2 regions of the Rhizobium sp. CB3171 genome follow, and region 2 is predicted to be linked to the other one. Evidence: riboswitches for the same ligand, from Rfam matches in the RefSeq annotation. Region 2 holds a riboswitch; the other holds the start of a gene.
What was found. A riboswitch is a leader RNA that binds a small molecule or an ion and turns the genes downstream of it on or off. The one in region 2 is predicted to bind cobalamin.
Positions count from the first base shown of each region.

Region 1: linked by a shared signal. The riboswitch ahead of QA648_RS02350 (aromatic ring-hydroxylating dioxygenase subunit alpha) and the one ahead of cobU (bifunctional adenosylcobinamide kinase/adenosylcobinamide-phosphate guanylyltransferase) in region 2 are both predicted to bind cobalamin.

Region 1 covers NZ_CP121652.1:486,238-489,642, reverse strand. Annotated here, with positions in the region: gene QA648_RS02355 (hybrid-cluster NAD(P)-dependent oxidoreductase) at 1-610, opposite strand, end outside; gene QA648_RS02350 (aromatic ring-hydroxylating dioxygenase subunit alpha) at 613-1,857, opposite strand; cobalamin riboswitch at 1,959-2,163, opposite strand; gene QA648_RS02345 (ACT domain-containing protein) at 2,380-2,793, opposite strand; gene QA648_RS02340 (DUF6656 family protein) at 2,894-3,405, shown strand, end outside.
Region 2 covers NZ_CP121652.1:1,706,171-1,709,575, reverse strand. Annotated here, with positions in the region: gene QA648_RS08400 (chloride channel protein) at 1-1,227, opposite strand, end outside; cobalamin riboswitch at 1,409-1,807, shown strand; gene cobU (bifunctional adenosylcobinamide kinase/adenosylcobinamide-phosphate guanylyltransferase) at 1,950-2,477, shown strand; gene cobW (cobalamin biosynthesis protein CobW) at 2,483-3,405, shown strand, end outside.

The DNA of each region.
Region 1 (3,405 bases), 1.2 Mb from region 2:
ACCCCGACCAGAGATCGGTGCGGCCGCAGCCCTCGACGATGAAGCCGAGATCGAGGTTCGGCATGAAGCGGGCGAGATATTCCAGCTCCGAGCGAAAAATGATGTCGGCGGGGCTGCGCGAGCAATTAACGAAGGTGATGTCCGACAACGGCGCTGTGTCGGCCATGTAGCGCGTCATCGCCATCATCGGCGTGATGCCGGAGCCGGCCGAAACGAAGAGATATTTTTCGCCGGGATGACGGATGTGGCTGAAATCGCCGAGCGGGCCGAAAGCCTTGATGCGCATACCGGGCTTCAGGTTCTCGAACATCCAGCGCGTGCCGATGCTGTCCTTCTGCGCCTTCACCGTGACGGCCACGGAAAAGGGCCGCGACGGCGTGGACGACAGCGTGTAGGTGCGCATGACCGGCTCGGGCGCCGTCGGCAGTTCCAGGGTTACGAACTGGCCCGGCAGATAGCGGAACCAATTATCCTTGTCGGAGCGGAATGTGAAGGTCATCACATCGGGCGCTTCCGGCGTTGCCGACAGGCATTCGAGCAGATGCTGCCTGTCGCTCCATGGCTGCATCTGGTCCAGGTGCTGATGGCGGAGAGAGATGGTCATGTTCATACTCAGGCAACCGCCGACAGCTTGGCCTGGTCGCCCTGCAGCCGGTTGATCATGAAATTCGAGTACCACTCGACGAACTGCATGACGCCCCCCTCGTGGAGTTCCGAATAGGGGCCGGGCTCATAGGCCGGCGAGCGTATGCCGAAGGCATTTTCCTCGACGATGCGACGGTCCTGATCGTTGGTTTCCGTCCAGACATGGGTCAGTTCCTCGAGGTCATAGTCGACGCCCTCGACCGCATCCTTATGCACCAGCCATTTGGTGGTGACCGCGGTTTCCTCGGCGCTGATCGGCAGCACGCGGAAGGAAATAGCGTGGTCGCCGAGAAGATGGTTCCACGTTGTCGGGTAATGGAACAGGATCATCGCACCGATATTGTTGATGGTCACGTCAGGCGATAGCGGCCGCTTGACGGCGCGCTTGCCGGACATGGTGTAGCTTTCAGCCCCTTCGATCAGCGGCATGCGGGCGGCGCGGAACTGACCATCGGGTGCGATCTTGAATTGGCTCGGCAAGCCGGCGGCTTCGCAGCGCTGCCAGTGCTCAGTGATGAGGGGATCGTTCATCGCACCTTGTACACCCGTGATGGTCGGCGCTTCCGGGTAGGTACGGCAGAGCTCCGGATGATTGGCGGCGCAGTGATAGCACTCGCGATTGTTCTCCCATACCAGCTTCCAGTTGCCCTTTTCGATGATGGTGCTCTGGAAGGCGATCTTCGTCTCGCCGATGCGATGCGGCGCCATGTAAGGCTCGATCGCGGCGCGGACCGGGGAGAAATCCGGGGCATTCTTCGCCAGGCAAATGAAGATATAGCCACCGACGCTTTCGCAGTGAATCGGCTTCAGGGAGAACTGGCTCTTGTCGAAATCCTCCGCCATCTGCCGGGCGAAAAGCAGTGAACCGTCGAGCTCGTAGGTCCACTGGTGGTAGGGGCAGACAAGCTTGGCCGAAGAACCGCGCTCGGAGGCGCAGACACGCGAGCCGCGGTGGCGACAGCTATTGTGGAAGGCGCGGATGACCTGATCCCGGCCGCGGACGATAACGACGGGATAATCACCGACCTGGACCGTGAAATAATTGCCCGCCCGCGGCACTTCGCAATCATGGCCGATGAACAGCCAGTCGCGATAGTAGATCATCTCCATGTCGAGCTTGAAATAATCGGGGTCGGTATAGAAGGCCTGCTCCAGGCTGAAACCCTGGCGGCGGTTCTTCAATTGTCGCAAAACGTCGGTGCCGATATCCATGTGTCTATCCTCGTGCAATACCAGGCAGTAGGCAGAGGACATGCACCGGCCGGCCTTAAACGGCCCAACGCATTACCCCCCGACTGCCCGCCGCGGTCAGTGAAATCTATCGTCCCCAAGGCTGGTTTCCGGGCTCTGGAGCGGTCCCCAAGGGGACCCCATGGCGCCTTCCCAGGTTGTTCTCGACCCAGTGGCTTTATCTGCCATGCCTCACTCCACCACCGTTGCGGGGGCAGCGCCGGATTTTGACCGGCTTCCCAATTCTCCGCCTCCCTAATAGACGGCACCTTGAGATTGAGGTCATCATAGCTCCCGCCTCATGCGTCGCTCTGCTGCAATGCGACATCGGCTTCGAAATTGGCGACAGATGAGATGAAGCTTGGAAATGACGCGAATTTTGTCGCGATAATACGAACAAATTCAAGCTATTAGCTTGGTGCCGGCAAAATGCGCGTCCGCGCGAACCATTCTGCGCTCCATGACGCTTTATCTTGATTGCGACAGAGCGATGGGCGATGAATTTTAGGGACGATCTTGTCCGGCGGAGAGCGCCTTCAATGCCGCTATGGCACGCTCGGCATCGGCGATCGGCACGAAGATATGGTCATGATAATAGGCCGCAACGACATTGGCGCTGATGCCCTCGCTTCCGAGTGCCATAGCAAAGGCGGCCGTCAAGCCCACGGCCTCCAGCGAGGAATGGACGTCTAGGCTAATCATTCGCATGGCGGGTTCAGCCGGAAGCCCCGCCTGCCGGGCGGCCTCGATCGGAAGGATCAGCGTCATTCCCTCTTTTTCGTGGAACATTCCGATCGGCTTCAAATGGATATAGTCTGTCAGCATTGAAGGCGGCACGCAGCAAAAGACGAATTCGCCTTCAATGAGATTTGGCTTCATGCTCGCAATCAGCAGTTTGAGTTCGGTGATACCCGGCATGGCTCTGATCCTTCCAAACATCCCAGCGTGGCGCGCTTAAGCCCGGCTCAAGCTAGGCGATCTATCAACTGCTATCCATACCCATACCGTGAGTGCCGCCATGGCCAAGCTCAGATATTTCGACGCCAAGAAGCCCGCCGAACCGGAACCAGAATTGCCGGCGGCCTCCCATAGCGAATTCCTGCGCACCGGCCGCATCACCCGCGACAGGGCGCATTGGCTGGCCGAAGAGCGGCGCTATCTCAGCTATGAGGAAGTGGCCGAGCGCACGGCGAATAAGCTGCGGAATGCTGGCGAAAAGACCCACGATCGGCTGAACAGCTTTCACCAATCGATTCGTTTTCCGAAGCTGATCTTCCATCACACGCTGAAGGACACGCCGCATCTCGGTTATTGCCATGTCACTGCGGCGCGAACGCAATTTGCGCAGTATGAAGAGGTGAGCTGGGCCTTCTACATCGCCAATTTCTTTGCTCGCATCGGGCAGAACGACAACTTCTTCGAAAATATCAGCCTGAGATATTCACGAATGTATTTTGCCGTCGCCGTTTTGCCGGATCAGGAATCGCCGGAAAAGAAGCTGACGATCAACCGCGAGATCCGAGGCAACGG
Region 2 (3,405 bases):
GGTGATCTCCAGCGCCAGGAAGGTCATGGTCAAGGGGCCGCCGATGATGGCGACGGCAAGCGAGCTCATGCCGACCACGGCATAGACGGCCGGCGTCAGTGTGGCGTGATCGAAATAGGGGCCGCAATAGGCGAAGATTTTGCCGAGCAGCGCGCCCATGAACAGCGACGCAAAGAACAAGCCGCCTCTGAAGCCGGATCCGATCGACACGGCGGAGGCCAGGGATTTCAGGATGAAAAGTCCGGCCAATGCGCTGAGTGTCACATTTGTCGACAGGTTGAGATGCAGTGCGCCGTGGCCGGCCGACAGAACCTGCGGCGAGATCAGCGCCAACAGGCCGACGACAAGGCCGCCGAGCGCCGGACGGAAGGGCGGCGCGATGGAGCTCTTGCGCGCAAACTCTTCGACCCAGGCGACGCCTTGCATGATCAGGATGCCTATACCGGCGCAGAAAGCACCGAGCAGGACAGCCGGAAGATAGTCGGCAGGGACGATCGCACCGAAATGATCGATGTCGATGGCGAAGTCGTCACCGGCGAGCAATCTTGCGATCATGGTCGATATCAGCGCTGAGACGACGACCGGCGTCAGGGTGAGGATGGAATAACTTCCGATAATCAGCTCGAAAGCGTAGAAGGCGCCGGTGAGCGGCGCATTGAACGCGGCGGCGATGGCGCCGGCAGCGCCGCAACCGACGAGCATGCGCAGGTCGGCGCGGCGCATCTGCATCTTATAGCCGAATTTCGACGCAATGCCGGCGGCAAGCTGCGTGTAGCCAGCTTCAAGCCCGACCGACGCGCCGAAACCGTTCGAGATCAGGTTTTGCACCGCAACGAGGATACTATCGGTGAGCGACATACGGCCACCGTGCAGCGCATTGGCTTCGATCGGGTCGACCATCGGCTTCTTGCGCGTGCGCGACAATATATAGAGCAAGATGCCGAGGATGATGCCGCCGGCTATGGGCGCGATCAGAAGCACCGACTTGTCTGGTATAGCTACCGCTGCCGAACTCAGGCGCTCATAGTCGGTGATCCCATAGATGGCGCTGTGAAGCTTGCGCGAGACAAAGCTCATCGCTGTTACGGCGCAACCGGAGACTATTCCCGCCAGGGCGCCGGCGAAAACCAGCCCCAATTCGCCACGACGCAGCAATGCCCTGAACCGACCAAGATCGAATAGGGCGGAGAAGACGCCGAGGCGGCGCGGTTGGAATTTCTGTAACATGGGGAACAGACGACAGTTTTTTGCTCAAAGCTACGTGCTTGGCTTCTATAAACTCCTAACATCAAAGAAATACGGCAAAAAGAGCGCCAAACCGCTGCGACTTTTATGCATATTTCGCCGTTAGGACAGCCGATGTCGTATCGGCCGGCCTTGATTGACTTGCCGGGACCGAAAGCCTAATCATTGCGGCATAACGAATGGTTCCCGAGCGGCGATCTGTCGCATGGGATGAAAAGGGAATGTGAAGGGGCGGACCCAACTCGGGCGTTCTCATCACAGCCGACCCCGCGACTGTAGAGCGGTCAGGGTCTTTCATCCGGTTTGGGGGGTATTTTGCTGATGGTCCGCGTGGTGCGGGCAGGTGAAAGCAGCTTCGAGCCGGAAAAGCCACTGGCGTGGCATCATGATCAACCAGGGCTGGACGCCTCTAATTCTACGAATCGTCCGCCTTTTCATGATGTTTGCCGGGAAGGCGAGGGAGATCCGCTGGTGCAGGAGCGGAGGCGACCGATTTCGGTTTGCCCCGCTTGCTGCGCCTCATCCGCGAGCCAGGAGACCTGCCATACGTGCCGGGCACAAGGCCCACCCCAGGGACGGATGTCTCGGCTGCCAGCACGGAGGTTGTCATGGCGCGAAATGAATTTTGGGCGCGCAGGCGCCTGCTTTGCGGCTTTGGCGGCATCGCGCCCGCGGTCGCCTTTGTGTCGGGGCGGAAATAGCCGATGCTATCCTCACCGTCCCGCGCCGTTCTTGTTCTCGGCGGCGCACGCTCCGGTAAATCCCGATTCGCCGAATCGCTGATCTCGGATACCGGCCTCGATCGTCATTACGTGGCGACGGGCCAGGCCTGGGACGACGAAATGCGCGATCGCATCGCACAACATCGCGCCGAACGGGGTGATCTTCTCTGGACGACGCATGAGGAGCCGCTCGATCTTACGGCGCGGCTGGCGGCGATCGACGGCGAGGACCGCGCTGTTCTCGTCGATTGCCTGACGCTTTGGGTCACCAACCTGATGATGGCCGAGCGCAACATCGCGGCGGAATTTTCCGCTCTCACCGAATTTCTACCGGGCGCAAAGTCACGCCTCGTCCTCGTTTCCAATGAGGTCGGGCTCGGCATCGTGCCTGAAAACCGTATGGCGCGCGAGTTTCGCGATCATGCCGGCCGGTTGCACCAGATGATCGCGGCGGCGAGCGCCGAAGTCTATTTTATCGCGGCGGGGCTGCCGCTGAAAATGAAGGGTTGATCCGCATGAACCAGGAAAAAATTCCCGCCACCGTCATCACCGGCTTCCTTGGCGCCGGCAAGACGACGATGATCCGCAACCTCCTGCAGAACGCCGGCGGGAAGAAGATCGCCCTGATCATCAACGAGTTCGGTGATCTTGGCGTCGATGGCGACGTGCTGAAGGGCTGCGGCGCGGAAAACTGCACCGAGGACGACATTATCGAGCTGACCAACGGCTGCATCTGCTGCACGGTCGCGGACGATTTCATCCCGACCATGACCAAGCTTTTGGAGCGTGATGCGCGTCCCGATCATATCGTCATCGAGACTTCCGGTCTGGCGTTGCCGCAGCCCCTCGTCGCTGCTTTCAACTGGCCGGATATCCGCACCCAGGTCACCGTCGACGGCGTCATCACCGTGGTCGATAGCGCCGCTGTCGCCGCCGGCCGTTTTGCCGATGATCACGATGCTGTCGAAGCCCGTCGTGTCGAAGACGAATCGCTTGATCATGAAAGCCCGATCGAGGAGCTGTTCGAGGATCAATTGACCTGCGCCGATCTTATCGTCCTCAACAAGACCGACCTGATCGATGTCGCTGGCCTTGGTCGCGTCCGTACCGAAGTTGCCTCTCGCACCGCCCGCAAGCCGACGATCATCGAAGCGAAAAATGGTGAGGTTCCGGCCGCCATCCTCCTCGGCCTCGGCATCGGCACCGAAGGCGATATCGCCAACCGCAAATCACATCACGAGCTGGAACACGAGGACGGCGCACCGCATGATCATGACGAATTCGACAGCTTCATCGTCGAGCTCGGCCCGATCGCCGATCCGCTTGCCTTTATCGAGAACTTGAAGGGCGTGATTGCCGAACACGATGTCCTGCGCCTCAAGGGTTTTGTCGATGTGCCCGGCAAGCCGATGCGCTTGCAGATCCAGGCCGTCGGCAG